Regions from separate parts of the Cupriavidus sp. FW305-26 genome, predicted to be linked through region 2. Evidence: predicted binding sites of a transcription regulator. Region 2 holds the regulator's gene; the other holds the start of a gene.
What was found. Region 2 encodes LexA, which represses DNA repair genes until DNA is damaged. Its sites were predicted from a motif close to ACTGTATNNNNATACAGT; they were not measured.
Positions count from the first base shown of each region.

Region 1 (9,104 bases), on a different contig from region 2:
GGCCTGGCTGCTGTTGGCGCAGATGCCTTCGATGTTCAGCTCGAACAAGGCCCGCGCAAACTGGGTGTGGCCGTCGCCACTGGTTGCTCCTTTCTTGTTGATCCGAAAAACGCTGGCCTTGTCGCTGTAAAACGCCACCGGCTTGCCGTGGCGCTCCAGGTAGGCCCGCGTCGCCGCAAAGTATGTGAACGTGGATTCCGAATGAGTGAAGCGCAGTTCCATGATCTGGCTGGTGGCGTCGTCGACATAGACCAGCAGCGTGCAGGCCGGTGCCCGCTCCTCGAACCAGCGGTGATCGCTGCCGTCGATCTGGATCAGTTCGCCATAGCAGGCGCGCCGGTTACGAGGCTGGTAGACCTTCGGCGGCCGCTGTTTGCGTGGCACCCACAGGCCGGCTACCGTCATCAGTCGGCGGATCGTTTCTTTGGACAACGTTAGCCCATGGCGCTCTCGCAGCTTCTCAGCCGCGAGCGTTGGACCAAAGTCGGCGTAGTGTTCCCGAATCAGGCCGAGGGCCACGGATTCGCGGTCCGCTGGCATGCGATTGTTGCTGGGTCGACCGCGCCGGCGAGAAACCAGCCCGGATGCGCCTTCCTGCCGGTAGCGCTCCAGCAGCCGCCGGAATTGCCGGTCCGTAATCTCGAGTCGTTCGGCGGCCACGCCGGGCCGCAACTGACCATCCACGACCGCCTGGACGATCTTGAGCCTGTCTAACTCACGCATGCTTACTGTAATGACCTCGGTTCCCGCCATCCCCGGACATCCTCCATTGCATTCAACCGGGCAGGCTGAATACCACGAACGGGCGCCTCAGGCGGACATTTCAACTTTGCTAGAACCGGACATTACAACTTTGCCGCCACACGTTCCGTTCGCATAATACTTTTTATGTTAAATCATTCAGTGCGACCGGGCACAGCACGCACATAACAGCGCAGCGTGGACCTCTTCCTGGCTTCTTTCCATAAATGGAGGCCTGCGGTACGCGCTATCAAATGACCAGCAAATAGAAGCGCTTCTTCTAACTTACTGAAATTATTAGCATTTATATCAGAGAGAGGCTCGTAGCTTCGAGGTCGTGAAGTAAGCTATCAAATTAGTTAGCGATTGTGACAGCGCCGGCCGCAAGTTCATCGTGAGGCCGCGACAAAAGGCCTCTAGCCGCTGGCTGTCACTCTAAACGCACGAGCCTGGCGCGCCGACTTCGACGCCGGTCGCCGCGACCTCCGACCAGGCACTCGCCTGGAGGAGTGGCTGCATCGAGGGCAAGGCCGTGCGAGGTTGTGCCATGAGCTGCTGCAGCGAAGACCATACCACCGTGGTGGAAGGGCTGCGGCTGGAGGAACTGCTCAATCGTTCAACTACCGTTGCAAAGACTTTCTGGTCCGAAGGGGAACGTTTCTGCCATAAGAAGTGGCAGCCCAGGAACAGAAGATTGGTCGCCCCTCGAGAAGTCCCAGAAGGGCAAGCCAGTAAAACTCCTGCCACGCATTCTTCCAGATTTATGAGCCCACACAAGGCCGATGGCCGACCCCTTGTTCAGCGTGGACACCAAGGACTTCGACATCGACAAGTGTCGGTTCGCCCTGATCGCCAGCAGCGCGTTGCAGATCGTGATCGGCGTGACGGGGCGCCCACTACAGACGCCTGCCGCCATTTCCGACAACGGATAGGGCACGTCCGTCCGGCCAAGTAGCGTCCATAGCGAGATCATTTTGAAGCCCGGCCCTTTGGTGTGCCTCATAATGGCACCCTCATATAACCAACGCATCACGCATGACCTCCAGCTTTCGCGTCTATATCGACGAGTCGGGCGACGAAGGATTTGTGTTCCTTCCCAACGAGCAAGGTAGTTCGAGGTGGTTCGTCCAGTCCGCCACGGTAGTTCGCACTGTGAACGACCTAGCAATGGTGCAACTCGTCAAGAACGCTAGGGAGCTACTGAGGAAGCCTGCTAAATCGCCCCTGCATTTTCGCAACCTGCGGCATGAGCACCGGGTGCCTCTGGCGCGCATGATTGGGGAGGCGCCACTGCGGCACGTGCATGTGCTGGTCCACAAGCCCTCAATCGCCGACCCGGAGGTTTTTCAGCAGGAGGCGTTTTCCTTATACCGCTACACGATCCGCCTTTTGCTGGAACGCGTGAGCTGGCTGTGCAGGGATACCGCGCGCCCTGGTGAGGGTGATGGTAAGGCCGAACTGATTTTCTCGAACCGATCGGCGATGTCCTATGCCGACCTCCATCATTACCTTGTGCGACTGCAGGGCCGGGAAGACTGCCGCATCCATTGGGACAGCCTCGACCTTGATGGCGTGCGCGCAGTGAATCACGACCAGTTGGCAGGCCTGCAGGTCGCCGACGCCGTGGCGACGAGCGCGTTCTACGCAGTCCACAGAAATCAGTATGGGGAGACGGAAGACCGATACCTGCGCATGCTCGCACGCAACCTGTATCGGCGCAATGGACAGGTGGACGGCTACGGCTTGAAGTTTTGGTGCGGCGACGCAGAAGATGGGGAGCGTCGGCGTGTGATCGCCGCGGTGCGCGACGACTGAGAAAAGACGGTTGCAGGCCCCGGATTCGAGGATCCCACCCAAAACGGGCTGCCGTCTTTCGACGACCTCTACAAGCTCCGCGCTTGCCTGCAACACCCAAATTATACGAGCCCTGATGCGATTTTCGCAACAGGGCTGGTTGGCCGCTGGTGGCAGCGATCGCGCGATGGAACCGCTCATGTGACGGATAATGCAGGTGAATACTGTATAAATATACAGTACACTGGGGGCAGGAGCTCGCCATGCTAACCGTCGCCCCAGAATCCATTCATCCGTCACTTTGGCTTGCCTCGCAGCTTGCTCGGGGCAACGCACGCACCGTTCCAACCGGGTATCCGTCGCTCGACAAGGAGCTTCCGGGCGGCGGCTGGCCGATCGGTTGCCTGACGGAGTTGCTGCAGCGCCAGCCGGGTATCGGCGAGTTGCGCTTGCTACGCCCTGCTCTCGTCGCGCGCTCGAACCGCCCTGTCGCGCTTCTGGCACCGCCGCACGCGCCTCAAGCGTTGGCGCTCGCCAACTGGGGCGTCCCGTCCGCGCAGACTCTCTGGATCGAAACCCGGCACACCGCTGACGCCCTGTGGGCCGCGGAGCAGATCTTGCGCGCCGGGACCTGCGGAGCGCTCGTCTTTTGGCAGTCGCACCTGCGTAACGATGCGCTTCGGCGTCTGCATCTTGCCGCCCAAGCCTCCGATGTCCTTTTCTTCGTGGTTCGTCCGACGGCCTGTGCACGCGATGCCTCGCCGGCGCCGCTGCGCCTGACATTGGAGCCCGCATCGGACGGAATTCGTGTGCAGTTCGTTAAGCGTCGAGGCCCGCAGCAGGAATCGCCGCTCCACATAGCGCTGCAGCCCTCCCCCATTCTGTTGTATCGCCATGCTGCGCCTGTGGATCTGCCTGCGCCTGTCGTCCCTGCCCCTCGAAGTATTCCGACCGAACTGGTCCACTGAGCTAGCGGTTGCTGTCCTGGACAGGGAGCGCGTGCATATGGCGTCGCCGCTGGCCATTGCGGCCGGCGTGAAGCCGGCAATGCGCCGCGGTGGCGTACAGACGATCGCACCGCAGACCATTCTCTTTGACCGCGATGGTTGCGCAGAACTGGCGGCGCTCGAGCGTGTCATGATGGCGATGCTGCAGTTCTCGCCCAATGTCGCTGCGTCCGAGGAGGCGGCGGTGCTTGTCGACATCAGCACCACGCTGCGACTATTCGGCGGCGTCCGCAAGCTGCGGCAACGGATGCTGGCGGCCGTCAGGGCAATGGGGTTCAGTCCTGTCGCGGGATGCGCACCAACCGCCGAAGGCGCTTGGCTACTTGCGCGCTCTGGTGGCGGAACGGCATTAAGTATGCCCACATTGGTGCGAGCGCTGGTCGGCATCCCCGTTGCGATCCTGCCGGCGGCGCGGCCGTTTGATGAGTGGCTGGACGGACTCGGCTGTCGGACGCTAGGAGACCTGCGCCGGCTGCCGCGCGCAGGCCTGCAGCGCCGATGCGGCGCCGCCATCCTTGAGGCGTTGGATCGCGCCCATGGGGAAGCACCTGAAGTCTTCGAATGGGTCGAAGCTCCCCCATCGTTTGACGCCGCGGTGGATCTTCCGGATAGGATGGACAACGCTGAGTCCGCCCTTGCCTACACTCGCGGCTTGCTGGTACAGATGGTCGGCTGGCTAACCGCCCGGCACCTGGCCATCAAGCGGTTTGCGGTCGAACTGCGCCACGAGCGCGGCCCCGCTGCCATCGCACCAACGAAGATTGAGATTGCGCTGGCCGAGCCCAACTGGCATGAAGAGCATTTGGTTCGCCTGCTCAAAGAGCGTCTGACGCGGCTGACTGTCGAGGCGCCGATGATTGCCGTCGCGGTGTCTGCCATCGAGACCGAGCCGGTGGCACCCCCCAGCGATTCATTGTTTCCAGAACCGGGCGGCACGCCGGCGGACCATGCACGCCTGCTTGAGTTGCTGGTGGCACGCCTCGGCGCTGACAATGTCCGCCAACCGTGCTTGCGTGCAGACTACCGCCCGGAAGTCGCCAACAGCTGGCAGTCTGCCACTGACAAGCCGCCCAGCGCAACGTTGCCCGCAGGCCTGCCACGTCCTGTTTGGCTGCTCGGCAAGCCGGTGCCGCTGATTGAACGCGACCACCGTCCCTTCTACGGATCGCCACTGCGTATCGTCTCACCGCCTGAGCGCATCGAGTCGGGCTGGTGGGGCGGCCAGCTGGTGACACGCGACTATTTCGTTGCGGAGGCGAAGGACCACACCTGCTACTGGATCTTTCAGGAACGCATGGGCAGCCGAGAAGGCGATGAGGCTCGGTGGTATCTGCATGGCCTCTTCGGCTGAAAACCATGGACATCAACGCCAAGGCAGGTCTGCCCGCCTACGCGGAACTGCACTGCCGCTCCAACTTCTCCTTCCTCGCCGGCGCCTCACGGCCGGAAGAGCTCGCTGAGCGCGCCGCTCAGTTGGGCTACCACGCGCTCGCCATCACGGACGAGTGCTCGCTAGCGGGCATCGTTCGTGCCCACACAGAGGCCAGGAATGCCGGCCTTCGCCTTGTAATTGGCGCCTGGTTCCGGCTGCAGAACGCCGACGGCTCTCCCGCGCTCTCATTCCTTGCGCTTGCCCGTAACCGCGAAGGTTATGGCAACTTGTGCGAACTGATCACGCTCGCGCGCATGCGCGCCGCCAAGGGTTCCTATGTGCTGACCCCACGCGACTTGGCCGCGCCCGAAGCGCCGTCCGAGCATCTGAAGGGGCTGCCAGATTGCTTGATCGTGTTCACGCCGGACTATGGCGTGGCGGCCGAGAAGCTGGAGGCGCAATCGGCATGGGTGAGCGCGACTTTTGCTGGCAGGGCGTGGATGGGATTGAGCCTGCTCTACAAGCCGATGGACGATATCCACCGCGGCACGGTCGAAGCGGCCGCGGCGCGACATCACCTGCGCATCGTCGCCACTGGCAACGTCACCATGCACGTACGCTCGCGCAAGCCGATGCATGACGTGCTGACTGCCATCCGTGTGCATCGCCCGGTTCCCGAATGTGGGTATGACCTCCTGCCTAACGCCGAGCAGCACCTGCGCTCCCGCTTGCGACTCGCCAACATTTACCCGCACCGCTACCTGACGGAGTCGGTCCACATTGCAAACCTGTGTCAATTTTCGCTGGACGAGCTCCGTTACGAGTATCCCGAAGAAGTGGTGCCGGATGGCGTCACGCCGTCCGACTATCTGCGGGGCGAAGCCTATGTCGGCGCGCACCGTCGCTATCCGGACGGCATCCCCCTTGCCGTCCAGCAGCAACTCGAACATGAATTCGCACTGATCCGCGACATGTCGTATGAACCCTATTTCCTGACGGTCTACGACATCGTGCGGTTCGCCCGCTCCAACGGCATTCTCTGCCAGGGTCGCGGGTCCGCAGCCAATTCCGCCGTCTGCTACTGTCTCGGCATTACCGAAGTTGACCCGGCACGCGGCAACCTGCTGTTCGAGCGGTTCATTTCAAAAGAGCGCGCCGAGCCGCCCGATATCGACGTCGACTTCGAGCATCAGCGCCGCGAGGAGGTGATCCAGTACCTGTATCGCAAGTACGGGAGGGACCGCGCGGCACTGGCTGCCGCGGTGACCACCTACCGGCCTCGCAGCGCGCTGCGCGACACAGGCAAGGCATTAGGTGTGGATCCCGCGATCGTCGACCTGGTCGCGAAATCTCACCATTGGTTCGACAGCAAAGCGGATCTCCTTAAGCGTTTTGGCGAAAGCGGCGTGGATACGGAAGCGGCATTGTCCCAACGCTGGGCACACATGGCCGTGTCGCTGCTTGGCTTCCCGCGGCATCTCTCCCAGCACACAGGAGGTTTTGTGCTCGCGCGTGGCAAGCTTTCCAGGCTGGTGCCAATCGAGAACGCGGCCATGGCCGATCGCAGCGTGATCCAGTGGGACAAGGACGACCTTGACGCCTTGGGGTTGCTCAAGGTTGATGTCCTCGCGCTCGGCATGCTGTCTGCGATCCGGCGAGCCCTGGATCTGGTGACGCAACAACGCGGAGAAGCCTTTGAGCTGCAGGACATTCCAGCGGAAGATCCGAAGACCTACGAGATGATTTCGCGGGCGGATACGGTGGGCGTGTTCCAGATTGAGTCGCGCGCCCAGATGTCGATGCTGCCCCGCTTGAAGCCGCGCACCTTCTATGACCTCGTCATCGAAGTGGCGATCGTTCGGCCGGGCCCGGTTCAGGGTGGCATGGTGCATCCCTACCTGCGTCGCCGGCAGGGCTTGGAGCCGGTCAGCTATCCGAGCCCGGAGATGGAGCAAGCCCTGTCCCGCACGCTGGGTGTACCGATCTTTCAGGAACAGGTGATGCAGGTAGCCATGCTGGCGGCAGGCTTCTCAGCTGGGGAAGCGGATCAACTGCGTCGCGCCATGGCCGCCTGGAAGCGAAAAGGTGGGTTGGAGCGATACCACGAACGCATCGTGACGGGCATGCTCGAGCGCGGCTACGATCTGGAGTTCGCGGAGAGCATCTTCCGGCAGATCCAGGGCTTCGGCGAGTACGGCTTTCCGGAAAGCCATGCAGCAAGCTTCGCACTTCTCGTCTACGCGAGTGCGTGGCTCAAGTGCCACGAGCCTGACGCCTTCCTCTGCGCCATGCTGAATAGCCAGCCGATGGGCTTCTACACGCCATCCCAGCTGGTGCAGGACGCCAAGCGCCATGGCGTCACGGTTCTTCCTGTTGATGTGACAGTGAGTGGCTGGGACGCCAGCCTGGAAAGTCATGAAGGCTCGGTGCTGGCTGTACGCCTGGGCCTCTCGCAGCTGAGGGGCATGCGCCGCGAAGCGGCCGAACGCATCGAAACGGCACGCGCACTCCGGCCCTTCGCCTCCGTCAAGGTTCTTGCTCGCAGAGCGTCGCTAGACCGGCACGATGTCAATGTACTGGCCGCTGGCAATGCGTTGATTGGCCTTACGGGTAGTCGACGCCAGGCGATGTGGCAGGCGGCTGCAGCGGTACCTGACAAGGATCTGCTGCGGCCCGCGGATCTGGACGAGCCAATGCCCGAACTCTCACAGCCAACGGAAGGCGAGGAGATCGTCAGCGACTATCGCTCGCTCGGCCTCACGCTGAACCGCCACCCGCTTGCCCTGCTCCGCCACAAGCTTGCTGCATTGCGCTTTGTGCCCGCCGACGTGCTTGCCACCTACGCGACGCGGCAGATTGCCCGTGGCTGCGGAATCGTGACCGTACGGCAGCGGCCGAGCACGGCGAATGGCGTGGTCTTCTTGTCATTGGAGGACGAGACCGGTACCGTCAGCGTCATCGTCTGGCCGTCCGTGATGGAGAAGTACCGACGCGAGGTATTGACGGCCTCCCTACTCGGTGTCTATGGCCAGTGGCAATGCGAAGGCGAGGTGCGGCACCTGATCGCGCAACGCTTTGTCGACTTGTCGCCCATGCTTGGATCCCTGGACACCGCGAGCAGGAATTTCTGCTAACAGTATCCTCGTTGCCCTCATCAGGAACCCGAAGGCTCTCGCCCACGTGAGGCCTGGAACTCGGCGATGCATTGGATGGCCTGTTCGCACTGCTCAAGCGAAAGGGCATGGATGCTGGGACTGTCGACTGGAATGCGGAGCGATGCAATCAGCCACTTCATTGCCTTGCCCCTCGCCTCAAAGGCATTGACACCGTCGCGCCGCATCTTCGCAGTGACCAACGGATCGAGGGCATCGTGCAGTCGGCTCTTCTTTTCGCGCAATGCCGCGTCGGCCAATCTTCCAAGCGGGGTGTGTTGCTTGCTTCGCGCACGCACGCCGATCCACGCCTGGCACGGGGAGCAGATCCACACAGGCCCGTGGTCCTCCAAATACGGGTATGCCTCTTCTCCCACGCGGGCAAGAACCGCCTTCCCGCCGCAGTAATCGCAGAGGGGCTGAGGAGGAGCAGGTATCGGTCGGCCAACACGCATCAATGACCCTGAGTTGCCAGGAGGTGAGCGATTCTACGACATGGAATCGGGATTCTTCGTTCCCTACGCTGCCAACCGGTGCTCGTAGTAGGGCTGGTTCCGGTCGTCCAGGATTGCATCGAGCGCGGCCAAGTTCTTCGCGTCGGGATTCAACCAGGCTTCCACATGCTCGGGCTTGACTGGCACGATACAACGATCATGCCCTGCGGCCGACACCTCAGCGGGCGGCTCGTCGGTAATGGCAGCGAAGGAATAGAGATCGGCCTCGCCCTCTCCTCCTTTGCTGATCGACCATAGACACGCCACCAACATGTCCTGCTGCGGCTCGGGCCTGAACTCCAAAACCACGCTCTCTTGCTGCTCGCCAGGTGCCAGCTCTCGCTGCTCCATCCGATGCCGTGCGACATTTTCGTAGAAAGCATTGACGATCATGATGCCGTGTCGATAGCCGTATAGCTGTCGCCATGCCTTCTTCAAATTGTCGCGTCTGGCGTTGTTCTGGAACCTTGTATCTGTTAGGAATTTTACTAGTCTTTCCAAGACGAGTAGCCGGTGGGGGCGCGGGGGAGGGAAAAATGGGTCG
Region 1 is NZ_JBYTAH010000005.1:51,651-60,754, reverse strand. Features, by position in the region: gene AC3WQZ_RS05165 (ISNCY family transposase) at 1-753, opposite strand, end outside; gene AC3WQZ_RS05160 (hypothetical protein) at 1,524-1,673, shown strand; gene AC3WQZ_RS05155 (DUF3800 domain-containing protein) at 1,777-2,556, shown strand; gene imuA (translesion DNA synthesis-associated protein ImuA) at 2,799-3,503, shown strand; gene AC3WQZ_RS05145 (Y-family DNA polymerase) at 3,430-4,893, shown strand; gene AC3WQZ_RS05140 (error-prone DNA polymerase) at 4,899-8,048, shown strand; gene AC3WQZ_RS05135 (zinc-finger-containing protein) at 8,069-8,521, opposite strand; partial or broken gene AC3WQZ_RS05130 (SOS response-associated peptidase family protein) at 8,585-9,016, opposite strand.
Region 1: imuA (translesion DNA synthesis-associated protein ImuA) is a predicted target of LexA. The motif match lies at 2,759-2,776, and genes of this name have one in related genera.

Region 2 (10,696 bases):
GGGTAGCTTCCGCCGTGGATCGTGAAATTGCTTCGGCCAAACACGTTTGTCCCCGGGCGTGGCTGCAACCCAATGCGCCGGGTTCCCCAGGCTGTCGTACAGCCCGGCCATCGCCCGGCCTTTGATGTTGATGAGCCTGAGAATGCAGGCAGCTCTGTTGAAGATGCTTGTAATTTCCCAGCGTTGAAAATCATCCTGCCGCGCGGTGGTGCGGGGCCCCTGTCAGGGGCGGGCGCGCACGTTCCCATTTGCACGCAGAGGGCTTCGGGAATCAATCAGCGCAGTCCGAATGTGCATGTTATCTGTGCTGCACGTCTTCTATAGCCCAGTTAAGCCGTGCACGCGGAGTGATGCCAAGGAGCCGTTTCAGCATCGCGAGTGCACCTGTGTTGCTTCGATCGATCTCGATCTGCCCTCGATGGTAAACTCAAGCGCTTCCGCTCATCAGCGAACTTGCCGTTTCCCGGCAGGCTGACGAGGCAGTTTTTGAGTTTTTCTAAGTAGGAATATCGGTCCAGGCGGATCGTTGTGAAATGACTGATTATCAAGGGAAGATCGCTGCTGCAAGCCCGCGCCGGGTATCCGTGGCCCCGATGATGGACTGGACCGACCGCCATTGCCGCATGTTCCACCGCCAGCTCAGCCGCCACACCTGGCTGTACACCGAGATGGTGACCACCGGCGCGCTGCTGCATGGCGACGTCCCGCGCCACCTGGACTTCGATGCGGCCGAACACCCGGTCGCGCTGCAGTTGGGCGGCAGCGAGCCGGCAGATCTTGCCATGGCGGCCAAGCTGGGGCAGCAGTGGGGCTATGCGGAAGTCAACCTGAACTGCGGCTGCCCGTCCGAGCGCGTGCAGCGCGGGGCCTTCGGCGCGTGCCTGATGGCCGAGCCGCAACTGGTGGCCGACTGCGTCAAGGCGATGCGCGATGCGGTGGATATCCCGGTCACCGTCAAGCATCGCATCGGCATCGACAAGATCGAGCACTACGATTTTGTTCGTGATTTCGTCGGCCGGGTGGCCGAGGCGGGTTGCGGCACGTTTATCGTCCACGCGCGCAATGCGATCCTGAAGGGCCTGAGCCCGAAAGAAAACCGTGAGATTCCGCCGCTGCGCTATGAGGTGGCGTACCAGCTGAAGCAGGAGTTTCCTGAGCTGGAGATCCTGATCAACGGTGGCATCGTCAGCTATGACGAGGTGGCGGCCCACCTCGAGCACGTCGATGGCGTGATGATCGGTCGCGAGGCATACCATCAGCCCTATGTATTGGCCGAAATAGATGCGCGCTTCTATGGCGATGCGAGTGCGCCGGCGCCGTCGCGGCTCGATGTCGAGCTGGCGATGCAGCGCTATATCGGCGACCTGGTGGAGCGGGGTGGCTATATGGGCGCGGTCACGCGCCACATGCTTGGCCTGCATCGTGGCATCGCGGGCGGGCGTGGCTGGCGCCGCGTGCTGTCGGATGCCAAGCGCATGAATGCGGCACGCACGCGAGCCGATGTGGATGCACTGTTCGAAGAGGCGCGCGCGCACTTGCGGCCGCAGGCACAAGAGCCTCTGGCCGCGTAAGCGAGCGTGGGCTGCGCGTTCTGCCGAGGCCGCGCTCTAACTCCGAATCGTGAAAATGTGCATGGCTGCGCGGGGGTACCGCGCGCCGCACTTGCAATGCCTGATCGCCCGGAAACCGGCGCCAGGAAAGGGATTCCCCTAATTCGCTGAGGCAGGGCACTTTCATACACTGTGCCTGCCCTCGAATACAGGGCTTTCTTCAACTGATTATTAGCCCGCTTCGGCGGGCTTTTTTTTCGTCGCAGTACTCTTGTTGCTACGCCAGGCTTGTTGCTCTTCGTTTACCCGAATGGTGCATTCCCAGCATGACAGTTACAGTGCAACCGCCTTCAGGGCATTTGAGATCGCTAAATTTAAGAGTCCGCGCTGCGGACTCTTTTTTTGCGCGCTCGCTTTGCTTGCGCCGACGAGGGGATTAGACGGTTGTCCCCGTAAAGAGTTCCATCGGTCACGCCAGCAGGCTAGCGCGTATGGCTGATGCCTACGTCCAGCGTGCCGTACGTCGTGATGCTCGATTCCCTGCCGTCGACCCCGCCGCCAGCGCATCCGCCGAGCAAGGCCGCCAATGCCGTCAGCGCAAGAATCCGCGCTGGCCATCTACACTTGATTTGCATTCCCGTTTCCTGCCGTTCGTAGACGTGTCGATTTTGTCGATGACGTCGATTGGGCTCTCAGATGCTCGTGAGGTTCCTTCGCCAGGTGCTGGCGCCACGACAATGAGAAGGCAGGGTGGCCAAAAAGAGGCAGGCGGCCCGATGGGGGGGGCCGCCTGACGGGAAGGTCGAGGGGGGTCAATGTCCCTCAGGCACAAGTATCGCTTCGCGCATTTGCGGCATGAACCCTGCAGAGGTAGGGGCTGTGCACAGCATATTTCCGCGAGCGAATCAGCGGCAGGCGCGAAGGTGCCAGCGCGCCGGGCGGACGCCCTGGTCGGCGGCCGTGATACGATCCCTCGCATAGCCCCAGGCGAGACAAGGCATGGCACGCGGACCGAGCCGGCAGGGGGAGCAGCGTGGAAAAAGAAAACGTGGAAAACGAAGCGCCGTTCGGCGTTGTCTATGAAGACTTCCGGGTGATCTGGGTTGCCGAGCAACTGCAGGACGGCAAATGGACGGCACGCTACTGCTGGCATCCCGGCACTTCGGAAGCTGCTGGCAAGGCGTTGCAGGAAGCTGTGCTGAACGGCAAGTCGCGCCGCCTGTTGGGGCAGTTCGATACCGAAGCGGAGACCGTCGAAGCCATCAAGCAGGCAGTGCTGCTTGAAGCAAAGTGGAGCCCGTCCAGAACCTGAGCTTTTCTCTCAAAAAAATTGTGCGGAATACTAGCCATTCCGGCAAACTGTTTGTATAATCTTGGTTTTCGTCGATCAGCAACGTAACGCGCTGATGACCTCTACGGTGGCTGTAGCTCAGTTGGTAGAGTCCAGGATTGTGATTCCTGTCGTCGTGGGTTCGAGTCCCATCAGCCACCCCAAATTTTCTTTCGCATCAAGGCCTTACGGGCTTTCTAACCGTCCCATGATGCGGAATTTCCCCACGGCGCCACTGGCGCCGTTTCTGTTTTCTGCTCCCTTATTCTGTTGCTGCTGCCCGTTTGACCTTGCGCCGATCGTAGTGACGGTGGGTGGTCGATGGGTTGGCGTGCGCCGCGAAGTCGTAGGCGTCGGCGGACCTGCGCTCGAGCTTCGTGGTGATCGCTGCGGGGCGGATGTCCATGGCGGCGAAGTGGACCTCGTATGCCTTCAGGGTTGTCATGCTGCCTCCCTAGCGGCGAGCATGGCGTCGGCCTCGATGTAGCGGAGGCGGGCGCGCGCATCAGCCCAGAAGATCGCGTTGGCTAGCGGGTGGGCGGCGTAGTCAGGCATGGCGCGGCCGAGCAGTTGCTCCGCATAGCGGACGCCGATTTCATCGCCAACGACAACCTTCGCGGCGAAGTAGTCGCGAAGGGTCATGCCGCCAACTATCTCGTTCGGGTAGTCCCTGTTGAACGACGTGGGAAATGCCGAGCCGCCGTTGTCGATGTCGGTACTCACCCGCCGCCGCATGCCGACGCGCCAGGACATCGCCCGGGTGCAGAAGACGCAAGCCGACATCCTGGATCTCTGGTCGCGCGGCCTGGCCGAGCGCGACAAGGGCATTCAGGACCGGGCGTCAGCCTGGCTGCATAGCTGGAACGAAAAGAACCCGGAATCACCCATCCTGATCAACGGGCGCCAGTTGCAGAGCCGCGTCAAGCAGATGGCGACGCCGAGCGCAGATCGGATGTTGAAAGGGGCGCCGAAGGGTCTGCGCGGCCGGGTGGCCGGCGAGTTCGCTGCTGGCCGCCCCGCGAAGGAGGGGAGTGATGAAGCGCTACTTCTGAAACGTGCTGATCGCCGTCGACCAACTCGGCAACGCGCTAGCCGCCGGCGACCCAGACGAGACGATCAGGCGTTTCTTCCCAGCAAGCATGCCGGCGCTATTCTTCGTCGCGCTCTGGATTGGTTCCATCGACCCGGCTCAAGTACCGGTGCATTGTCCCGTCTAGCCTGTGAACGTAGAGATCGACGCGTTCGGCACAGGCGGCTGTCCAGCCGTCACGGACGGCGTCCGCTTTCGTAGTGAACGGGATATTCGGACTGCCGTCTCGACAGATGTCCCAATGGCCGAGATGCGGCATGATGTGAACGTGTCGCATTTTGGGACCCCCGCATCAGTATGCAATTCGAGTCTAGGGCCTACACATGAGCAATCAATGTTGGACAGATGCTCAATCGGGCCTGTCTGGCAAAAGAAAAGCCCTCGACCAGGGTGGCGAGGGCCCGAAGTGGAGGCAGGCGTGTCGCAGGACCGCCCACTTAGAATCCAACTGAGGGCATGACCTTAATCGGCATCACGGATGCAAGTGAGCGCGCTCGCGTCGCAATCGCGAAAATCGATCTCACTTGGCTCGTTTTCCACGCCATGGATCGTGAGGACGGCATCCTGCGCCATTGCCATTTGAACGCCTGCGGCAATCGCTGCGCCGCGGGAGGGATAGGTTACACGCGTGCCGCTTGGATCATCGGTTTCTACGGCCCATCGGGATTCTTCGGTCAGCACAACCTGGACGGTATTGACAGACATTAATGCACCTCCTTGGTTGGGGCATGTCTTCGTTGTAGGCGCGATGAGTCGAACTCGATGTCGGGCAACCTCCTACCTTCGTGGATGGAGATGGCAAATAGCTGGTCAGAGGCGCATTCGTGTCAGGAAAGCGCGCTATACGTTGTGCAAAACCGCCGATCCGTGCACAAAAAAGCCCTCGGTCGGGTCGAGAGATCGAAGGGAGGGTGTATTCGAGCCGTCGTCAGGCGCCGGTGCCAACATGGCGTTCCTGTTCTCAGAGGCCTATGCTTAACTCAGTCTTCTGCACGCTAACCGCGATGAAGCGCCACGTTTCTCACCTACCCGGCCACCCAGAACTCCCCGTGCACGGCGCGCGCTATTACTTCGCGCTGGTTGCTGGGCTGATCATTCTGGGCGGGCTGTACCTCGCCGTCGCAGTGTAGCGAGCTCGATGCATTGCAGTCAAAGCGCAGGAACAAGCGGTCCCACGCCTGTCGTGGATGTCCCGGTTGCCTCTGCAGTTTGGGGCGATGCGCTCAGCGGGAGCGAAAAATGCAAGCGATATTCGCCAGAGGCTACACGCAACGGCCCGTGATAGTCGTGGCCCGAGAATACGCGGTTGACGGTATTCAAGTTGACGTGGGAGATCTAGTGACCGTTCGCGTCCTTGATCAGGATGTCGAGTTTGGCATCCGCCTATCCGGTCCCGGGGACGGCGTGGACAGCTGGCGGGGCACGATTTTTCATATTGCGCGCGGTGAAGAGGCGCTTACGTATGCAGAAGGGCTTGAGCTTGACGACATCGTGGATGTCTCGCGCGCGGAGATGGCCGAGATCATTAAGCACAACGACGATTCCCGATCTGTTTCGGCTCGCTCGATCCCGGATGGCGGCGTGGTGTAAGCCATGACGCCGGCGGTCTCCGGCACGCTTTAGAGATCACTGCTTCTTTCCGCCAGATCTCGGCCACAGTGGTCATCCCCTCCTTGCTCCGCCATGCAAAAATCATGCAAAAAAGCCGCGTACAAGGCGGGCTACGGAAAGTTTGCGCCGGTGGTGGTCGGGTATGTCTCGGGGGTTGCTGCAGGCAAGGGGCGCCGTTTGCGGGCCAAAAATTGAGGTGGCGCATGGGGCTCGCACGGGTTACAATTTTTCCCACGGCACCCGTAGAAGCCGCATGAATGCTTGTGAAAAATTGAGCGTTCATGGGAAAAAAACGAGGCCGAAAGCGTTGATTCCAAAGGGGAAAATGGCGATTGATGCGGGGATTGAGATTCCTGTCGTCGTGGGTTCGAGTCCCATCAGCCACCCCAAAGCATTTCCCAGAACGGCGCCTCGCGAGGGCGCCGTTCTGCATTTCCCGGGGGCGGTATGTCTGTTCGAGCGGCAGCGGTTGGCGTAGCGATGGCAGCCATGGTGGCAGGGTGTGCCACCGGCACTTCTGAAAAGGACATTCGCGCGCGTGCGCCGATGCGCTTGTTCACGCCCGCCAAGATGGGTGAGGTTGCGAAATGCCTGCGCAACAATCTGGGCGATGACGCCGCGGTCGTCAACTATCCGGCGAAGAGCCAGACCGAGATCCGCATCGGCCAGACCACGTCTGGCGGTGAATACCAATACGCCTATCTGATTTCGCTGACGGCGAAGCCGGATGGTACGGCGCTGGAGCTGCGCAAGAGCGATACGTGGTTCCCGCAGCTGACGCCGACGGAGCTGGAAGCCGAAGCCAAGGCGTGTGCGCCGCGTAGCTGAGGGCGGCGCCCGCAGCTGCTAGGAGACAGCCGGCAGATTTCAGGCGGCCAGCTTTTCGGCGGTTTCGAGTTCAAGCATGCGGCAGATCGCCGCCATGCTGCCGACCATGGTGCGGCGCTGCGTACCCTGGTAGACGCGTACGCCCTTGCTCTGGCGGAACGGCACGGGCTTGACCGGGCGACGGGCGGCGACTTGGTGGATTTGCGGCATGGTGGCACCTCTTTTAGGCAAAGCGGGGTCAACACCCGGCAAGCCGGGCGGCGTCTGCAAAGCAATGGAAGCGGGTGGGCCCGCGCAGGCGGTTGGCCTGCGGTGCCCGGCTAGAAGCCGGAAGATCGGATCAGCCCGACGGCGATGCCTTCCAGCGAGAACTCCTCACCAGGCTCCACGATGATGTTGGTGAAGTCCGGGTTTTCTGCGATCAGTTCGATATGGCCACCGCGCCGCTGCAGGCGCTTGACGGTCACGTCATCACCCAGGCGCGCCACCACGATCTTGCCGTTGGCGGCTTCGCTGGCGCGGCGCACGGCCAGCAGGTCGCCGTCGAGGATGCCGGCATCGCGCATGCTCAGGCCGCGCACTCGCAGCAGGTAATCGGGGCGTTCGTCGAAGACCGAGGCGTCGACCTGGTACTGGCGGTCGATATGCTCGGCGGCGAGTATCGGGCTGCCGGCAGCAACGCGGCCCACCAGCGGCAGCGTCAGCTGCATCACGCCGGCCATCGGCAACGAAAACTGGTCGGGCATTTCCGAATCGCTGCGTGCCACCTTCAGGCGGATGCCGCGTGAAGCGCCCGGGGTCAGTTCGATCACGCCCTTGCGTGCCAGCGCCCTCAGGTGTTCTTCCGCGGCATTGGGCGAGGAGAAGCCAAACTCTGCGGCGATTTCGGCGCGCGTGGGCGGAAAGCCGGTGCGGCGGATCGTGTTGCGGATCAGATCGAAAATCTGCTGCTGCCGGGGTGTCAGGGTCGCCATGGGATCGCCGTTCCGTGCGGGGTCGCGGGGTTTCGGGTAAGAGGATCGGTCGATCCTTTATCCTGCATCCGTCTGACCGGGCACTGTATGTTTAAACAGTATGCTGTGATTTTATACAGTATCGGCCTGAGCGCAAGCAGAATTTTTGGGGCGTGTCTCATGGACGGAATGCGGATCACCGGCGAGAGCCGCGGCGAGGCGGGGCGCGCCCGTTACAATCGCCATTCCTGCCTTTCCACTTTCTTTGCACGCTCCATGACCCAATTGCCTCGCATCGTCGTACTGGCCACCGGCGGCACCATTGCTGGCGCGGCCGGAAACTCTGCCAGCAGCGCACGCTACCAGGCGGCGACCGTGCCGGTGTCGTCGTTGCTGGCAGCGGTGCCCGCGCTGCAGTCGGCGGCTCGCATCGAGGCCGAGCAGGTGGCCCAGGTCGACAGCAAGGACATGACCTTCACGCTCTGGCAAACGCTGGCGGCGCGGGTTGAGCACTGGTCCGCGCAGCCCGACGTGGCTGGCATCGTGATCACCCACGGCACCGATACGCTGGAAGAAACTGCGATGGCGCTGCACCTGACGCAATCGTGTCCGGTGCCCGTGGTGATGACAGCGGCAATGCGGCCGTCGACGTCGCTGTCGGCCGATGGGCCGCTGAACCTGCTGGATGCGGTGCGCGTGGCCGCTCATCCCGATGCGCGCGGCAAGGGTGTGCTGGTGGTGCTGAACCAGCAGATCCACGCTGCGCGGGATGTGGCCAAGGCCCACACGTCGGCGGTGGACGCCTTTGTCTCGGCCTGCGGGCCGCTGGGTTTCGTGCAGGACGACTACGTGCGCTTCGCCCGCGCGCCACGCGCGGCCTGGGTGATCGGGCCGATGCCGGCGGCGTGGCCGATGGTGGAGATCGTGGCGAGCTACGCGCAGCCGGGCAGGGTGGCAGTGGATGCGCTGGTCCGCGCGGGTATAGCCGGGCTGGTGGTGGCTGCCGCCGGCAATGGCTCGGTGCATGAGGTGCTGGCCGGGGCGCTGGCCGATGCCGCTGCCGCGGGGGTGGCCGTGGTGCGCAGTTCCCGCACCGGGGCCGGCCATGTGGCGATTCCGCCCCAGCTCAGCCCGACGGATGGAGCTTTTGTTTCCGCAACGGACCTCAATCCCTATAAGGCGCGCGTGCTGCTGGCCCTGGCGCTGGCAGCCGACTCAGGCCTGGCGCGGGATCCGGCAAGGCTGCAGGCCGTGTTTGCCAACGCCTGATTTGCCTGTGTAATCAGCGGCTTGCGCACTTGCTGCCATGCGCGCTATAATGTAAGGCTATTCAACCTTGCCACACCGGACTCGTGACGCCCGGGTGGCTAATCCAAAAGGAGCGTCAATGCGTCATTACGAAATCGTCTTCATCGTCCATCCGGACCAGAGCGAACAAGTGCCGGCCATGATCGAGCGCTACAAGCAGCTCGTGACCTCGCAGAACGGCAACGTTCACCGCGTGGAAGACTGGGGCCGTCGCCAGATGGCTTACATGATCCAGAAGCTGGCCAAGGCTCACTACGTTTGCCTGAACATCGAATGCGGCAAGGAAACGCTGGCTGAACTGGAACACGCGTTCAAGTTCAACGACGCCGTCCTGCGCCACCTGATCGTGCAGACCAAGAAGGCCGAGACCGCACCTTCGCCGATGATGAAGGAAGTGCAGCGCGAAGAAGCCCGCAAGGCCGCGCAAACGACCACCGAAGGCCAGGCCGCCTGAGTGCGGACTGCGGTGCGCGCCATGGCTGACAGCGTCGGCCACGGCAGCATGGATTGCAACCAGCAAGAGGTCCCGCGTTGAACCAGCTTCGGCTTGCCGCCACCCTGGCGGAACGCGATGCCCTGCGCTATACCCCGGCCGGGGTCCCCGTCGTGAACTGCATCCTGCAGTACAGCGGCGAGGCCGTCGAGGCGCAAACGCCGCGGCAGGTCGAGTTTGCAATCTCAGCGATGGGGGTCGGACAGGTTGGCCAGCGTCTGGAGCGCTTACCGCTCGGCACGCTGCTCGACTGCGAAGGATTCCTGGCCCGCAGGCACCGCAACAGCAAGGCTCTCGTCTTTCACATCACTGGATGTAAAGCATTCGAAAAGGATTGAATCATGGCATTCGTCAAACGTGACAACAAGAACAAGAAGCGCTTCCAGCAACAGAACCCGCTGTTCAAGCGCAAGCGCTTCTGCCGCTTCACCGTGGCTGGCGTGGAACAGATCGACTACAAGGATCTGGACACCCTGAAGGACTTCATCGGCGACAACGGCAAGATCACGCCCGCCCGCCTGACCGGTACCAAGGCTCACTATCAGCGTCAGCTGGATACGGCCATCAAGCGTGCGCGTTTCCTCGCGCTGATGCCGTACACCGACCTGCACAAGAACTGATCAGGCCATAGGTCCGTTAAGGAGAGAATACGATGCAAATTATTCTGCTGGAAAAAGTCATCAACCTGGGCAACCTGGGTGACATCGTCAAGGTGAAGGACGGTTACGCCCGTAACTTCCTGATCCCGGGCAAGAAGGCCCGCCGTGCTACGCAAACCGCGATCGCTGAATTCGAAGTCAAGCGCGCCGAGCTGGAAAAGGCCGCTGCCGAGAAGCTGGCCGCCGCGCAAGCCGAAGGCGAGAAGCTGAGCGGCCTGAGCGTCCAGATCAGCCAGAAGTCGGGTGTGGACGGCCGCCTGTTCGGTTCCGTGACCAATGCCGACATCGCTGAAGCCCTGGCTGGCCAAGGCTTCAAGCTGGAAAAGGCCCAGGTTCGCATGCCGAACGGTCCGCTGAAGATGGTGGGCGACCACCCGGTCAGCGTTGCGCTGCACACGGACGTCGTGGTCGACGTGACCGTGTCGGTCGTGGGTGAGAGCGTCTAAGGACGTGCCGCCTTGCCGGCGCGCTGCGCCGGCTGAAGCACCGCAAGCAAAAAAGGCAGGAGCCCCGGCTCCTGCCTTTTTTTGTTGCCCGCTTGTCTTTGCCTGCCCGGTCGCCAAATGTCCGGCGAAGTGCGTCCTCCCGCCGTTATAATGCCTCCCCATGAACGCGCCCGTCGCCGACCCCCAACTCGAGAACCTCAAAGTCCCGCCGCATTCCATCGAAGCCGAGCAATCGGTGCTGGGTGGCCTGCTGCTGGACAACGCCGCCTGGGACCGCATTGCGGACTTCATTTCCGAGGCGGATTTCTATCGTTTTGACCACCGGATGATCTTCCAGAGCATCGCCCGGTTGATCTCGGCCACCAAGCCGGCCGACGTGATCACGGTCTATGAAATGCTGCAGGTCGCCGGCAAGGCCGAGGAGGTGG
Region 2 is NZ_JBYTAH010000025.1:64,707-75,402, forward strand. Features, by position in the region: gene dusA (tRNA dihydrouridine(20/20a) synthase DusA) at 534-1,571, shown strand; gene AC3WQZ_RS15815 (hypothetical protein) at 2,584-2,862, shown strand; tRNA gene AC3WQZ_RS15820 (tRNA-His) at 2,969-3,044, shown strand; gene AC3WQZ_RS15825 (hypothetical protein) at 3,143-3,325, opposite strand; gene AC3WQZ_RS15830 (hypothetical protein) at 3,322-3,633, opposite strand; gene AC3WQZ_RS15835 (DUF2188 domain-containing protein) at 4,029-4,247, opposite strand; gene AC3WQZ_RS15840 (DUF2188 domain-containing protein) at 4,433-4,675, opposite strand; gene AC3WQZ_RS15845 (hypothetical protein) at 5,210-5,560, shown strand; gene AC3WQZ_RS15850 (hypothetical protein) at 6,062-6,409, shown strand; gene AC3WQZ_RS15855 (hypothetical protein) at 6,449-6,619, opposite strand; gene lexA (transcriptional repressor LexA) at 6,730-7,383, opposite strand; gene AC3WQZ_RS15865 (asparaginase) at 7,639-8,631, shown strand; gene rpsF (30S ribosomal protein S6) at 8,750-9,124, shown strand; gene priB (primosomal replication protein N) at 9,202-9,501, shown strand; gene rpsR (30S ribosomal protein S18) at 9,505-9,783, shown strand; gene rplI (50S ribosomal protein L9) at 9,816-10,268, shown strand; gene AC3WQZ_RS15890 (replicative DNA helicase) at 10,429-10,696, shown strand, end outside.